DNA from 2 places in the Lysinibacillus sp. NPDC056185 genome. Region 2 is predicted to be linked to the other one. Evidence: riboswitches for the same ligand, from Rfam matches in the RefSeq annotation. Region 2 holds a riboswitch; the other holds the start of a gene.
The links. A riboswitch is a leader RNA that binds a small molecule or an ion and turns the genes downstream of it on or off. The one in region 2 is predicted to bind preQ1.

Region 1 (7,932 bases), on a different contig from region 2:
CATTCATAAACCATTCCAACACTTTCTGCTAACTTTATAGATGCTATATTATCAAGGTTTATGTGAGCTTCTATTCGATGATAATTTAATTTTTCAAACGCTAGATCAAAGGCAGCCTTTACAGCCTCTTTCCCATATCCTTTTCTCCAAAAGTGGTTATGAATTGTATATCCAAACCTGGCCCATTGAAAATCTTCTCTCATAATTGTCGAAAAGTCTATAAAGCCAATATGAGTATGATCTACTTTTCTAAACACTCCAAATACATATACCTGATCATCCTCAGCCATTTGATGATGTTTAGTAACTAAATCACGAAACCATTCTTTCGTACAGATGCTCATATCTAATTTACCTTCATCGTATTTATGTTGAGAAGGCAAACGATTTTCATATTGGGTAAGCCAAGAAGAATAATCTCCTTCTTGTATTAATCGAATAACTAATCTTTCTGTTTCAGCTCTTAACTTATTCAATCGAACACCTCATCTTGAAATACATTCTATTATTATAAAGTATATTCGGTATAAGGAAAAATTAATATTTCCTTTTGCGAGGAAAATACAATTTGATACAGTACAGTTCACTTCTACATTCGGCATCATAATCCTCTTCTAGAATTTATCTTAAAGACATTTTTGTCATAGGACTATACACCTCTTTTATTCCCCCAAACAAGGGCATGCAACTGTGGCAGTACTTTGACATCTCTGAATTCCTCATCCTTAATCACTCTATCAATCAGCGCATGATATTTATCTAATAAATGTAGTATTAATCGTGAATTGTCAGCCGTCGTGAGATCATCATTACCGACTTGGAGATAAAAAGGAATCATTGGATATCGATGGTGAATTTGTTTAGCATAATCGTAATCCTCTTGATTAAAAACGACTACTTTGAGGGATATATGATGTTTACTGTTTCGTTTTTTTAGCTTTTCAAAGATATCAGTGAGCACCGAATAGTCTGTGGTCATTCCAGAACTAGGTGGCTTTGGCGAGATTGTCAGTTCATCAATCTCATACATCCATTTTTGCCACCTGCTTCCCTGTGTTTCCACTCCGACCTTTATGTCGTTTTCTTTTAAAATGGCAATGAATTCTTCCAAATTTTGATAGAGTGCAGGATTGCCGCCTGAAATCGTGACAAATGAAAAACCATTGCCTCCAAGACGTTTCAACTCAGACCAAATCTCTTCCGCTGTCATTTGGACTATAAGATGCTTTCCGCTGCCATCCCATGTAAACGATGAATCACACCAAGAACAGGAATAATCACAGCCGGCAGTTCTCACAAACATTGTCTTCTGGCCAACGACCATTCCCTCACCTTGAATCGTCGGTCCAAAAATTTCTATAACAGGTACCTTACTCAACTTCCATCCACTCCCGTCTCGCTTCTGCATAGCTTGTCGGAGTTTCGTATAGCCTGATAAACTCTACACGCGCACCGTTATACCTTTGTTCGTCAAGCAAGGCCTCAGCCAACTTTTCGTAAATCCAAACAACAATGTTCTCTGCCGTTGTATTCATGGGCGGAAGCGTTTCATTTAAATAGCGGTGATCCAAATGAATCTCTATTTTTTGTTTCCATATTGCTTTTATATCGCCGAAATCAATCACCAAACCGCGATCATCTGTGTATCCACTCAGTCCTAATATTACACGATACGTATGACCGTGTAGATTTTTGCATTTCCCCTCATAATTATGTAAATGATGAGCAGCATCGAAGGTAAATTCTTTGCTTATGAGAACACGCTTTGCATGATAGATCAATTGATTTCTTTGAATATCTTCATCTATCTTTTGGAGCTTATCGACGATTTTAAAATCTGACATGTTTTAAGACTCCTTCCTGTAATTCAAATACTCATCAAGCCCTTTTTTTCGCAGTTTACATGCTGGGCATTCACCACAGCCATCTGCTATTACACCGTTATAACAAGTCAACGTTCTTTCCCGTACAAAATCAAGTGCCCCAAGCTGATCAGCAAGCTCCCATGTCTGTGCCTTATTCAACCACATCAACGGTGTATCAATCACAAAAGAATCATCCATCGATAAATTTAACGTTACATTCAAGGATTTAATAAAAACATCTCGGCAATCCGGATATCCGCTAAAATCCGTTTCACAAACGCCAGTTACAATATGCTTAGCTCCTACTTGACTCGCTAAAACGCCTGCAAATGAAAGAAAGAGAAGATTTCGGCCAGGTACAAAAGTCGATGGAAGCTCACCGTTTTCTCCGTCTTCTACCTTTATGTCTTGTCGTGTCAATGCATTCGGAGCAAGTTGATTCAGAAGTGACATATCAAGAATGTGATGCTTAACACCGAGATCCTCTGCTATCTTCTTCGCACATTCAATTTCAAGATGATGCCTTTGACCATAATCAAAAGTTACTGCCTCTACCTCTTCAAAACGTTCTTTTGCCCAAAACAAACAGGTTGTACTGTCCTGACCTCCACTAAATACAACAATTGCCTTTTCCTGCTTCATCTATAAAAACTCCCTTATATCGAAAAACAGTACTCTAAGAAAAAGTGCTGTTTTCTTCTTAGTTTTTTAACGAATATTGTGTGCCTTAATAAGTTAAATACTTCAATCTTTCTTAACGGCTTCGGCCAGACATAAAAAAACCCCCTTGTAAAATGTTTCCCAACACTTTTCAAGAGAGGCATCACCAATCATTCTATTAAAACATAAGTAAAAACATAAAAAAAAGCCACGTCCGATATGGACATGGCATATTGTCATGTTTCCATAGTTTTTTATAGAGGGTATTTGCTATGAACCTCTCCCGTTCTAGTCCGGGCATTCTTTTCTTCAATATAATACAAAAAATAGTATAAAACGTCAAATGGATTTTTTTTAAGATCTTCCCATAAATGCTTTTCTAGAACAACCACTGTTATATTGTCCTATATTATACTAAACACTTTGCTGAGATTAAATTCATTAATATTTTGAGGATATATATCAATAAATCACTATTCCATTGTCTAGAACAGATTTATTTTGCACCTGATTTCCTAAAATATATAGCTTTTTCAAATTAGGCAAATTCACTAATGGCTCTACATTTGAAATAGCGTTATTTTCCAAATGAAGCACCTCAATTTGTTGCCAATTCCCCATAAAACTTAACGATTGTAGTGAACTATCTTGTATTGTGAATGAACGCAGAGCTGAAAAGCCAGCAAAGTAAGGCATAACCTTATCAACTTCATGCACCCAGTCACCATTACCTATTCGGAAGGATACATTATTCAAAGTTAAATGTTCCAGTATGTTGTTGTTAAATGAATTTTGACTATTAATTTGAAACTTACAGTCATTACAATTTAACGTTTTTACATGCTGTAAATTGAATAATTCACTCGTCTCTTCATAAAAAGATGTTTCATTTAAATTTATGGTTTGCAGATTTGGCAAACGATTTAAAGAACGAATGCCTGTAAAATCGCCAGACTCCATCGCTGTAAGTTGTTCTAGCTGTGGGTATTTCAGTAATTCTGCTCCATTCAAATACGACTGTCCCCCACTTATCTCAACAGTTAAATCTTTTAAAGCAGGTGCCTCTAATTTGGATAAGAAAGAACTTTTTAATTCGGCTTTTTTTAAATGGGGTGCTACAATCGATGCTATTTGGCCACTATAACCAGTTATCGATAAATCGGTCAGTGAAGTCAGGCTGTTCACAATATCATACAATTCTAATTTATAAAGAGAAGCTAAACGCAACTTTGTCAATGAAGACTTATTTCTAAGGTGTTCTACATTCGTAATATCCATATTTTCAAGATCAAGCGATTGCAAGTTAGGCATGTTTTGTATAAAATCAAGCGTTTTTAAATTTTTCACCGCTGTAAGTTTCAATTCTTGTAATTGATTCAGTGAATAGAACGAGCTAAAATCTGTCGCTTCACTCAAATCTATTGCTAACGACTCTAAATCAGTTAATGAAGACAACCACTTCAAATCATTTGCAGATCTTAAAGACAATGATTTTAATGGCAGTTTATTCAGAAGAGCGAAGTCTGTAACCGTCTCGTTGTGATACGAAATTTCAAGTGATTGAAGATTAGGCAACTCTAATAATAAAGCAAGTTCATCATTACTTCGGATTTGAACAGAGAGTTCTACAACATTAGACTTATCGCTAAAATATTCAGCAATTTTACTAAATGATTCATTAAAGCTACCTGTATAGCTTTTTAAACCTTCCAGATGTCGGAAGCTTACTTTTTCACTTTGTGATATTTCATAATCGCCCATCAAATTCAATACCGTCAGACCAGTAAAGGCTTCAAAATCTTTTTGTTCGATTTTTTGTGTATTTAATAACTTATCCATAATAATATAGTTAGAAATTTTGGCTTGCTTATTTGTAAACGGATCGTCGAGACTGTAATCAAAATGCCATTGATCTTCAGAATAGTATGCCTTTAAATAACGGATACTTGCGATCTCTTCTTTAGTCGGCATTGCTCCACCTTTATCAAAAATATCTTTTAAAAAGAATAAAAGAACTTCGCTTTCAGGCATTTCCCGAACAGGTAGGTCCTTATGGTTACCATATTCTGTTTGATTGCCGCTCAAAAGAAAATAGCCAAGGAATACACAAAGGATGACAATCGGTATTATTAAAAGCGCTTTTAAATTCGGTTTTGGACGTGTAGCTTTATTCGCAGAAGTTGTACCATAATAATTATTAATCGTCTGATCAACATAATAAACTTTATTCTCTTTCAACATTATTTCAGTTTCACAAAAAGGACATTTGAATGATTGTCCCTCTCTATATTCAATTTTTCCATTACAATTCGGACAATTTAATTTAATGAATTCCACTGGCAATCCCCTCTGCAGCTCTATTTTAATTAAGCTTAGTTGTCCGAAAAATAATTGTCAATATTTCTATTAAACACCAATTATTTCACACCTTTAGACCTACAACAAAAAAAGCCACCTATGAGGCGACTTTTTTGTGTGTATTCACTCTTTTATACAATAAGTTTAAACTTCTGATTTACTATTACTTGTGATACGGAGGATAAGTGAGGTTATTATACGGAACTCAAATATAAATTTAACGAAGTCTCAACTTCCTTCGCAACAAGCTCTACAAAGTCCCTATAATCCTCTGTCGTAAGAGTTTTAAAGTTTATTCATCACGATCAAGCGCCTCTTTTACAAATGTAGGAAGGGCGAATGCACCAACATGTAAATCTGTATTGTAATATTTCGTTTTTAGAGCGAATTTGTCCCAAGCATCTACTTGAACATCTTTAATTGGATGTAACGCTTTTGAAGCAAATCCGAATAGCCAGTGTCCCGATGGATATGTTGGCATATGGAATTGATATACGCTTGCGATTGGGAAAATATCTTTAATTTTTTTATGTGCTTTACGCATGTTTTCTGCATACTCCGTGAAGTATGGTGATTCATGTTGGTTAATTAGAATTCCTTTTTCGTTTAATACACGGTAACATTCTTTATAGAAAGCTGTTGTAAATAAACCTTCACCGACTGAAATTGGATCAGTAGAATCTACTAATATTAAATCGAATGATTGATCAGCTGCGTTTTGAACGTAAGCTAAGCCATCATCGAAAATCATTTCCATACGTGGATCTTCTTCAACACCAGCAGCTGTAATTGGCAGGTATTTTTGGCTTAAACGGAATACTAACTCATCGATTTCAACCATTACTACTTTTTCTACTGATGCGTAACGTAGTACTTCACGAGCAGTACCACCATCACCACCACCGATAATTAATACTTTTTTTATATCTGGATTGGTAGCGAATGCTGGGTGCGTAATCATATCGTGATAAACGAACTCATCTTTTTCGTTGACCATCATCAATCCGTCTAAAGTGAAGAAAGTACCAAACTCCTCACCTTTATAAAAATCTATTTTTTGGAACGGAGATTGTTCACTATGAATCTCTTCATTGTATCCGATTGAAAATTTACAGTGATTGCTCCATTGTTCTGTATACCATTTCATTAAATCACGTCCTCTAATACTTCTTGTTTTACTAGAATTGTATCAATTTCTTGTTCTGCAAATTGGCGAATTTTATCAGCCATTCCACGAGGTACTTCAAACGATTCTGTCTTTTTCGCTTGCAGTTTTTGTTCTAAATATTCAGCTGCTTTCCAAGGACTTACTGAGTCGCCACAAGTGTAGACATCTACAGAAGCAAATCCGTATTCTGGCCAAGTATGAATCGTTAAATGTGATTCAGCAATAATGACTGCACCCGAAACACCATATGGGTTGAAATGATGGAAGCAAGATTCTACAATTGTTGCCCCAGAATAGTCTGCAGCTTCATTCATAAACTGCTCGATTAAAGCGTTTTGCTCAATAATTTCACTTGGGCAACCATAAAATTCAATTAATACGTGTCTACCTAATGTTGATAATTCAATGCTCATTTATCTATCTCCCTTACGACTGTTATATAATTTTCTTCTTCAGTTTCGTTTAGAACATTCCCAAAATTGAGAAAATAGAAGTTATATAGTTCTACTAATTCCTCTGAAATAACTTCTCCGGGGATTACTAATGGTATTCCCGGTGGATAAATCATTAATGAATCTGCACTAATTCGACCTATCGCATCATAAATTAAAACTGTTTCTGTCTCTGCATTACAAGCCTGTTGCGGTGTCATTGCTAATCTATTTATTTGATTCGCTGTCACATAAGTTGACTGAATCGCATCTTTTTTTACGTGATTAAGTTCAATATCTTTTAAGGCATGTACTAATTTACCAATTGTTTCATTCGTATCAGCATGACTAATGACTGCCATTATGACATATCCTTCAGCAAGTTCTAATTGAATTCCATACTGTTGTTTCAATATTGTGTAAACTTGAAAACCAGTTAAACCGATATCGTTCACACGAATAACAAGTTTCGTCCAATCATATGATTGATTGAAATTTTGATGTACGTATTCAGCTTTAAGTACTTCATAGCGTGAATTATTTTCAATTTCTTCAACTGCCGCATCAACAATTGACTTTAAATTGCTATAACGTTGTTGTCCATACAACGCTAAATCCCTTCGTGCTACATCTAAAGAACTCATTAATAAATAATTTGCACTCGTCGTTTGCAGCATATTTAATACCTTTTGCAAATGCTTCGAATCGATTCGTTTTTCTTGTAGTAAAAGAAGCGAACTTTGCGTTAATGAACCCCCAGTTTTATGCATACTCATCGTTACTGCATCTGCACCAGCACTAATCGCATCGTTTGCATCAGGTAAAAATGTTAAATGCGCTCCGTGTGCACTATCAACAATAACTATTACATTTTGTTCATGTGCGAGTTGACAAATTTCTTGTAGTTTATTCATCGAACCAAAATAGGTTGGATACGTCACAAGTAGAGCTTTCGCTTGTGGATTTTCTGCAAGCGCCGATTTTACATGTTCAACTGAAATTCCGTGTGCAATACCAAAATGTTGATCAACTTCAGGTTGAATAAATACTGGTTTTGCTCCACTTAATATAATGCCGTTCATAACTGATTTATGGCAGTTACGAGGAACGATCAATGTATCTCCTTGTTTACATGTCGCTAAAATCATCGCCAGAATACCTACAGTAGTTCCATTTACTAAAAAGTAAGCGTAGTCTACATTAAATGCTTGTGCAGCTAATTGCTGAGCTTCTTTAATAACCGATTCCGGATGACTTAATAAATCAAGCTCCTTCATCGAGTTTACGTCCATTCTTAATGTCATTTCGCCAAGCGCCCATTTTAATGGGTTTTCTTGTAGCCCCATTTTATGTCCAGGTACATCAAACGGCGTAACTTCTTGTTTAGCATAATTGACCAAAGCTTCAAATAATGGCATGCGGTCTTGAGTGACTAAAAACTCCTCTGTAG
Region 2 (7,932 bases):
AAGGTACGTACATGGACATGATGTACATGCCAGATGCATTGCAAGCTATTGTAGATGTAATGGAAGCCGATAGTAGCAAACTAATTCATCGCAATGCCTTTAATATCACTGCAATGAGCTTCGAGCCATCTGAGATTGCGGCGGAAATTAAAAAGCATTTGCCACATTTCCGTATGGATTATCATGTAGATCCAGTACGTCAAGCGATAGCAGATAGCTGGCCTAATTCTTTAAATATAGAAGCTGCACAAAAAGAATGGGGCTTTAAAGCACAGTATGATCTAGCAAAAATGACAGTTGATATGCTAGAAAAATTAAAAATCAAGCTACAAACAAAAGCTTGTTCATAAACAAATAATCCTAAAAATCGGACGAAGAATTTAGTTCTCTTCGTCTTTTTTTATTTTGACGGGCAATCACTTAAAATTGGAATGACACTTGCTAAACGTATACCGTGTATATAAGTTGATTGGATATGAAGGCTGGGCGAACCTTGGGATTAGCGTCACAGATGACCAACCAACCTCATGTTGCGCTATCGCACAGATAAAACCTTTTGTTGCTGTCGCTTCGCTATCGCACAGATAAAACCTTTTGTTGCTGTCGCTTCGCTATCGCACAGATAAAACCTTTTGTTGCTGTCGCTTCGCTATCGTACAGATAAAACCTGTTGTTGCTGTCGCTTCGCTATCGCACAGATAAAACCTTTTGTTGCCGTTACGTTGTGTAAAAGACAATAAAGTTATTTATTTTTAAAAACCTAAAACAAGCATAACCCCGTCCTAAATTTAGGGCGGGGTTAAAATATAGTTGTATTTACCGTTTGATCAAACCTTTGATATCTCTGAAAACTTTCCATACGTTACACCCAAAATTGCTTACCAATGTGATAAGTAAATCTTGTTGTTTGTCGTATGAACTATAAAAACTTATACCAGGGTCGCAGCCTTCAAAGTGGTAATCAAACATGCCTTCTTCTTTTTTATCCAGCCAAATCCCATACCCATAGCATTCTTCTTTCACTTGAGGAGTTAACATTTCTTTTAACATTTCCTTCGATATCAATTGACCTTTCATCAGACTGGCCCAGAACTTTTCAATATCGATTACAGTAGTAAATGCTCCTCCTGCTCCTGTTCCTTTTACGTCAACACTGTAAATATTGGTATAAAACTCTTGCCTGCTGTCATCATATACATATCCGTTCGCACATTGAGCAGGCAATCTGTCCAGTTCATAATACCCCGTATTCAACATACCGCAAGGAATAAAAACATGTTCATTAAGATATACATCAAATGAAGAGCCAGTAATGGCCTCAACAATAAGACCAAGAACAACAAATCCTGTATTATTGTATTGAAATCTATCTCCTGTAGGATACATCATCGGCTTATGTATAAATAATGGAATGATATCCGATGATGTGCGAATTTTATAATTGGGGTAATCTATCCATAGTTCGTCATAATCTTCCATGACAGACTCATCAAAATAGTCGGGTATTCCCGATGTATGATTAAGCAACTGCCTGATGGTGATATGAGGATCAATATTCTTTAAATCAAAATTCAAGATGTCCCCAATACAACTATCAAAAGATAATCGACTTTGTTCAATCAGTTGCAAAATGGTTATGGCAACAAATACTTTTCCTGCTGAGGCTGTTGCAAACTTCGTATTAATCTCGTTTGATACTTTATTTGGTAAATCTGCGTATCCAAAGGCTTTACGGTATACATTTTTACCATTTTGAGTGACTGATATGACTCCACTAAAATCTTCGTTTATACATTCGTCAAACCCCATCATTTCTCTCTCCTTTAAGTAAACTTATATTGATATATGCAAGTGTTAATTTTACTCATTCTTCCCTCCAACGCTCCAGGAAAGGCCCAGCCGGAACCGAAATCAACCCCACGTTTTGTGAATGAGTTTTTTAGAAAAAGTTAACAATAAAAAGAAAATTATTGGAATATATAGCTTAATTTATAATTTTCTACTATAATCATATTCAAAATATTAATAGTATTCAATTAAATTAGCTGTTAATATTTCACAAAGGTAATACAAAGGGAGTTCACAAGACGAAGGGATGGATGGTTTATATGATGCAGACGCCGTTAGTATTAACAAACTTTTTTAAACGAGCAGAAAGCTATTTTGCTAGAAAGACTATTATTTCACGGACGAGCCCACAAAAGATTCACCGTTTAACATATGGAGAATGGGCGAAAAGGACACGTCGCTTAGCAGATGCGCTTACAAAGCTGGGGATGACAAGAGGAATGAAAATTGGCTCCTTTGCCTGGAACCAGCATCGCCACTTAGAGGCTTATTTTGCGGTACCGTGTTCTGGCGCTATTTTACACATGGTGAATATTCGTTTATCAGAAGAGCATTTAATTTATATTATTAATCATGCAGAAGATGAGATTTTAATGATTGATGTGGATTTGCTACCAATTATTGAAAACATTGCGCCTGAGCTTAAGACAGTGAAACATTATATTATTATGACGGATGAGGATACTTTGCCAGAAACGACATTACCGAATGCATTATCGTATGAGGATTTATTAGCAGCAGCAGATGAAAACTATGAGTTCCCAGAAGATATCGGGGAAGAGGAGCCTGCTGGTATGTGCTATACAAGTGCTACAACAGGAAATCCAAAAGGGGTTGTTTATTCACATCGAGGTTTAGTGCTACATAGTATGATGCTCAGTATGTCTGATTCAATGGGCATTTCTGAACGTGATGTCGTGATGCCGATTGTGCCAATGTTTCATGCAAATGCATGGGGCTTACCGTTTGCAAGTGTCAATGTGGGTGCTACACAAGTATTGCCTGGTCCACAATTCACATCGGCAATCATTTTGGATTTAGTGGAGCAGGAGAAGATTACATTAACAGCTGGAGTGCCGACAATTTGGATTGGCGCGTTACAGGAACAAGAGAAGCGTGAGCGAGATATAAGTTCGCTACGAGCTATTTGTTGCGGTGGCTCTGCTTCACCTACTCGACTTATTCGTACATTTGAAGAGCAGTATGGCATTCCATATATCGTCGTGTATGGAATGACTGAAACAACGCCGATTGTAGCGTTATCAAATTATATGTCTTGGATGGATGAATGGCCAATTGAAAAGCGTATTGAATCGCGAGCAATGCAAGGAATGACGATGGCCGGTATTGAATCGAGTATTATTAATGACCATGGAGAAGTGCCATGGGACGGAGAGACAATGGGTGAGTTACGCTTACGAGGTCCATGGATTTCACACGAGTACTATCGGGATGAACGTACAAATGATGCCTATCGTGACGGCTGGTTATATACAGGGGACATTGCGGTACGAACAGAAGATGGCTTTATCAAAATAACAGATCGTACAAAGGATTTAATTAAATCAGGCGGGGAGTGGATCTCCTCGGTGGATTTAGAAAATGCGTTAATGACCCATGATGCAGTTTTGGAAGCAGCAGTTATTGCAATTCCGCATGTTAAATGGCAAGAACGCCCGCTAGCTTGTGTAGTATTGAAGGAAGGAATGTCAGCAAGTGAAGAGGAGCTTCTGGCATTTTTAGAAAGTCAATTTGCAAAATGGTGGGTACCAGATGATGTGGTATTTTTAGAAGAAATTCCAAAAACATCAGTTGGAAAGTTTCTGAAAGCCAAGCTTCGAGATAATGTGGCAGAAATTTATCCGAAATTAGCTTCATTCGTATAGTTAAAAGAGCGATTTCCATAAAGGAAGTCGCTCTTTCATTTTGTTATCTACTTAACATTTGGAATACTTGTTCCACGTCTTTGTCTCCACGGCCAGAGATATTGATAATAATGCTCTCTTCCGGAGATAGTGTTGGCGCAAGTTTTAGTGCATGAGCAACTGCGTGGGAGCTTTCAAGTGCAGGAATAATGCCTTCAACTTTTGACAGCACTTGGAATGCTTCAAGCACCTCTTCATTCGTCACCGTTACATATTCTCCACGACCAATTGTTTTTAAATAACTATGCTCTGGACCAGCTCCAGGATAATCTAGTCCAGCGGCAATCGAATAGGTTGGTAGTGGATTGCCCTCTGCATCTTGCAGTACTAAACATTTGAAGCCGTGTAATTCACCCGGTGTTCCTTCATTTAATGTTGCTGCTTTATCTGGTTCAATACCGATAAGGCGAACATTTTCATCTGCAATATATTCTGCAAAAGCACCGATCGCATTACTACCCCCACCGACGCAAGCAAGTACTGCTGCTGGTAGCTTCCCTTCTTTTTCTAAAATTTGTTCACGACTTTCACGGCTAATGACTGATTGGAAATGCTTGACCATTGAAGGGAATGGGTGAGGTCCAACAGCAGAACCTAGTAAATAGAAAGTCGTCTCGTAGTTTTCAACTAAATCAGCAAATGCTGCATCCACTGCATCCTTTAGTCGCCCCTGACCTTTATCAACGGCTACTACCTTGGCACCAAGTAGCTCCATACGGAAGACGTTTAATGCTTGGCGCTTTGTATCTTCTAAGCCCATATAAATTGTGCAATCCATCCCGAACATTGCACAAGCAGTTGCTGTTGCTACACCATGCTGACCTGCACCTGTTTCGGCGATCACACGATTAGCACCCATGCGCTTTGCCAATAAAATCTGTCCAAGAACGTTATTAATTTTATGTGAACCTGTATGGTTAAGATCTTCACGTTTTAAAAAAATTTTTGCGCCACCTAATTGTTTTGTTAAATTTTCAGCAAAATAAAGTGGAGATTTGCGCCCAACATATTCATGGAAATAATAATCTAGCTCTTTATTAAAGTCTTCATCGTCTTTATATTTTTGGAAGTTTTCATCTAAAATATTTAATACATTTTGAAGCTCATCAGGAACAAAGCTACCGCCAAATTCACCGAAATATCCTTTTTTCTCTACTACTATACTCATCTGCTCTCGACTCCTCTTATCTAATTTTTCCATAAAAAAAAGTCACTACAATCCTTCTGTAAAAAGGACGAGTAACCGTGGTGCCACCTTCATTCGCAAAAATTGCGCGCTTTCGTACTCCGGTAACGGGAAGTAAATTCGTCCTCACTTTTGATGAGGCTGCTCCAAAGCCCATTCACAAGTATGTACTACTGATTTGCACCAACCATCAGCTCTCTTTAAGTACGACCGCTTGCTACTATTCTTTTTCTTAGCATTTATTGAAATGAATTGTAAAGTATTTTCGGAATAGTGTCAAGATATCTTGGTGCCAAGAAATAAAAAAACGAATCTAATAAGATCCGTCTTTTAAATTAAATTAAATTTTTGAAGTTTAAGCGTTTATTCAATGTATACATAATCGGTGCACCGACCGCTAAGACAACAAATTCACCTGCAGCAACAGTTAACCATGTCCAGAAGAATGGTAGTTCTAATGCTAAGTTCAATTCAAATGCAATGATAAACATAGTACATGTAAATAAAAATGTATTGATGACTAAACGTGCCCAAATATTTTTGACAAATTTACAAATAAGAATGAACAACCCAAGGGTAATCATCGAATGGGCGACACCAAAAATTAAATCGTAGATACCGAGTGGTGAAAATATGTTGGAGATAAATACACCAATAATAATCCCAACGGCAAAACGAGGGTTAAAGGCAACCAAATGGTTAAACATTTCGGATAGACGGAACTGCACCTCTGTAAAGCCAAATGATCCGACTAATAATGTAACAGCAATGTAGAGAGCTGCAATAATGCCGCTCGTTGCTAAAAATTTTATTTTCATATTCATTTCTCCTTAGTTTTTTTACGTGGGATGGTTACGAACCACGTGAAGCAAATGCAATCATATCAATGTTCAAGCTTACTTGTAAATAGCGATGAGTAAAAAAAACGCAGAAATTCATAGTGCTAACGGTAATATTTGGCTCTTGCTCGTTGCTCATTAGTTCGAATTTGGAAACCATAAGAAGGGAGCTTGTACACTTGCTTCTTTACAGTTGGAATGAAATTGGTCTATAGATGAGAAGCAACTGTGAAAAATAAAAAATGAGTGATTTATCCAGTTAAATTAAAAAGAACTGTTCTAAGCAGTTCTTTTAACAAGTGTAGTTATCAGTAGTTTTTTAAAACACTAAATGCTTGGGCAAATTTTTGGGCAAAGATTAATGGGGGCTCTATTGATTGAAAGTGAACGTATAAAATAACTGGGGCTGAATAGATCCAGTGATTATGAACAGCACTTATAATCAAATTATTTTCTGCAAGTACCTTAACAAATGGAGGTAATTCCTCTTGAAGTACTACAACTTCACCTAAGTTAAGTGCATTTCCATATATATCAAGTGATTCGAATATTATCCCAGCATGAAGTGCACTACGACTTGGGCGACCTTGAATCATAACATTAAGATTTCGATTAAGTTTTACTGAGCATACACCATGTTCCGTTGAAGCTTTTCCGTTGGCAATCTGAGCAAATTTTGTACACATATCTTGAAAGCTTTGCATTTAGACACCTCTGCTTTTTTTAATTTAATGAGGATGCCTTGGAGCGAAAGTAGTAGAGGTCTCTGATTGAAATTATTCATCTAAAACATTTTTAATTTCTCCTATTTCAAAAATTATATCGTCTAGTTGTTTTTTGAATTCATCCGAATATTCTAATTCTCCATCTAAATCTTTTGTATATTCCAAGGCATTTAAGGCAAAATCTAGAGCAAATGCGAATAGACTGTCACAAAGATCAGAAATGATTGTGTCAATATCTCCTATATTTGCATTTTGCTTTTCAGAAGGTTGATTTAAATCGATATCTTCATTGTTCATGGTATTCCTCCTTTTTGAAAACAGCACTAGTCTCATTTGCATCATATGCATTAAATGTAAAAAAGGAGACTGAAAAGGAATAGTGTCTGTAGAAAAATTAAGTCGCATCTAACCAGATGTGGCTTTTTACTATGCATGATTGAACGGAGCATTTTAGTTATTGACAAACTAATTAATCAATAATATCGTTTATTTATTAATTGATTAATTAATTAATAAACGAAATGTTTGGAGGTCTAATATGTTAAGAGTAGAAAATTTGGTTAAAAGTTATCAAAATGGTCGTGAATTGCTTTATGCATTAAATTCAGTTTCATTATCAATTGGTGATGGGGAATTCGTTGTCATTCTTGGCCCTTCTGGATCGGGTAAATCTACGCTCCTTAATGTAATTTCTGGTTTAGAGCAACCAGATTCAGGAAGCGTTACTTACGATGACTACGAGATTTGTGGATTAAATCAGAAAGATCTTACGTTGTTTAGACGTGATAAAACAGCTTTTATTTTTCAAGCATATTATTTACTGCCGTTTTTAAATGTAGAATCTAACATTAAAATGGGTGCTGACTTAAAAGGGAACAAAAATATTTCTGAAATAATGGATGGTGTAGGGCTTCAAGGATTAGAAAAACGCCTTCCTTATGAACTTTCAGGGGGGCAACAACAACGAGTATCTATTGCACGTGCTTTAGCGAAAAAACCGGATTTTTTGTTTTGTGATGAACCAACTGGAGCATTAGATGAAGAAACGAGCAAACAAATCTTAACTTATTTGAAGCAGCTTCAAAAACAATTGAAATTTACAATTATTATGGTAACGCACAATGTTAGTATTGCTCAAATTGCAACAAAGGTTATTAAAATGACTAGCGGGAAAATCGTAGAAGTAACTAACAATACTAATCCACTAGATGTTGAAGAAATTACATGGTGAGAAGGGGAGTACATTTGATGACATTTAAAAAACAGTATCCGCTTGTACTAGTTGTTGCCTGTGCAGTGTTTATTTGTACATTACTTGTTTTCTATCTTCAAGGTACAAACTCCATCAAAAAGGCACTAGAACATCAAAATCAGCAGGACTTTACACTTAATCTACAGGGAGAGGAAAT

Region 1: it holds a riboswitch for preQ1, as region 2 does, so the genes downstream of both, queC (7-cyano-7-deazaguanine synthase QueC) here and ACMZ42_RS07080 (QueT transporter family protein) in region 2, are expected to answer to the same signal.

Annotation. Positions count from the first base shown of each region.
Region 1 covers NZ_JBLLLQ010000002.1:100,750-108,681, reverse strand. The annotation lists gene ACMZ42_RS02965 (GNAT family N-acetyltransferase) at 1-476, opposite strand, end outside; gene queE (7-carboxy-7-deazaguanine synthase QueE) at 650-1,378, opposite strand; gene queD (6-carboxytetrahydropterin synthase QueD) at 1,371-1,844, opposite strand; gene queC (7-cyano-7-deazaguanine synthase QueC) at 1,848-2,507, opposite strand; PreQ1 riboswitch class I at 2,766-2,812, opposite strand; gene ACMZ42_RS02945 (leucine-rich repeat domain-containing protein) at 2,988-4,862, opposite strand; gene speE (polyamine aminopropyltransferase) at 5,176-6,030, opposite strand; gene speD (adenosylmethionine decarboxylase) at 6,030-6,464, opposite strand; gene ACMZ42_RS02930 (aminotransferase class I/II-fold pyridoxal phosphate-dependent enzyme) at 6,461-7,932, opposite strand, start outside.
Region 2 covers NZ_JBLLLQ010000005.1:84,690-92,621, forward strand. The annotation lists gene ACMZ42_RS07060 (L-threonine 3-dehydrogenase) at 1-350, shown strand, start outside; gene ACMZ42_RS07065 (serine hydrolase domain-containing protein) at 817-1,812, opposite strand; gene ACMZ42_RS07070 (long-chain fatty acid--CoA ligase) at 2,109-3,734, shown strand; gene trpB (tryptophan synthase subunit beta) at 3,778-4,941, opposite strand; T-box leader at 5,002-5,202, opposite strand; gene ACMZ42_RS07080 (QueT transporter family protein) at 5,295-5,777, opposite strand; PreQ1 riboswitch class I at 5,784-5,828, opposite strand; gene ACMZ42_RS07085 (DUF1259 domain-containing protein) at 6,107-6,502, opposite strand; gene ACMZ42_RS07090 (hypothetical protein) at 6,575-6,820, opposite strand; gene ACMZ42_RS07095 (ABC transporter ATP-binding protein) at 7,062-7,754, shown strand; gene ACMZ42_RS07100 (FtsX-like permease family protein) at 7,772-7,932, shown strand, end outside.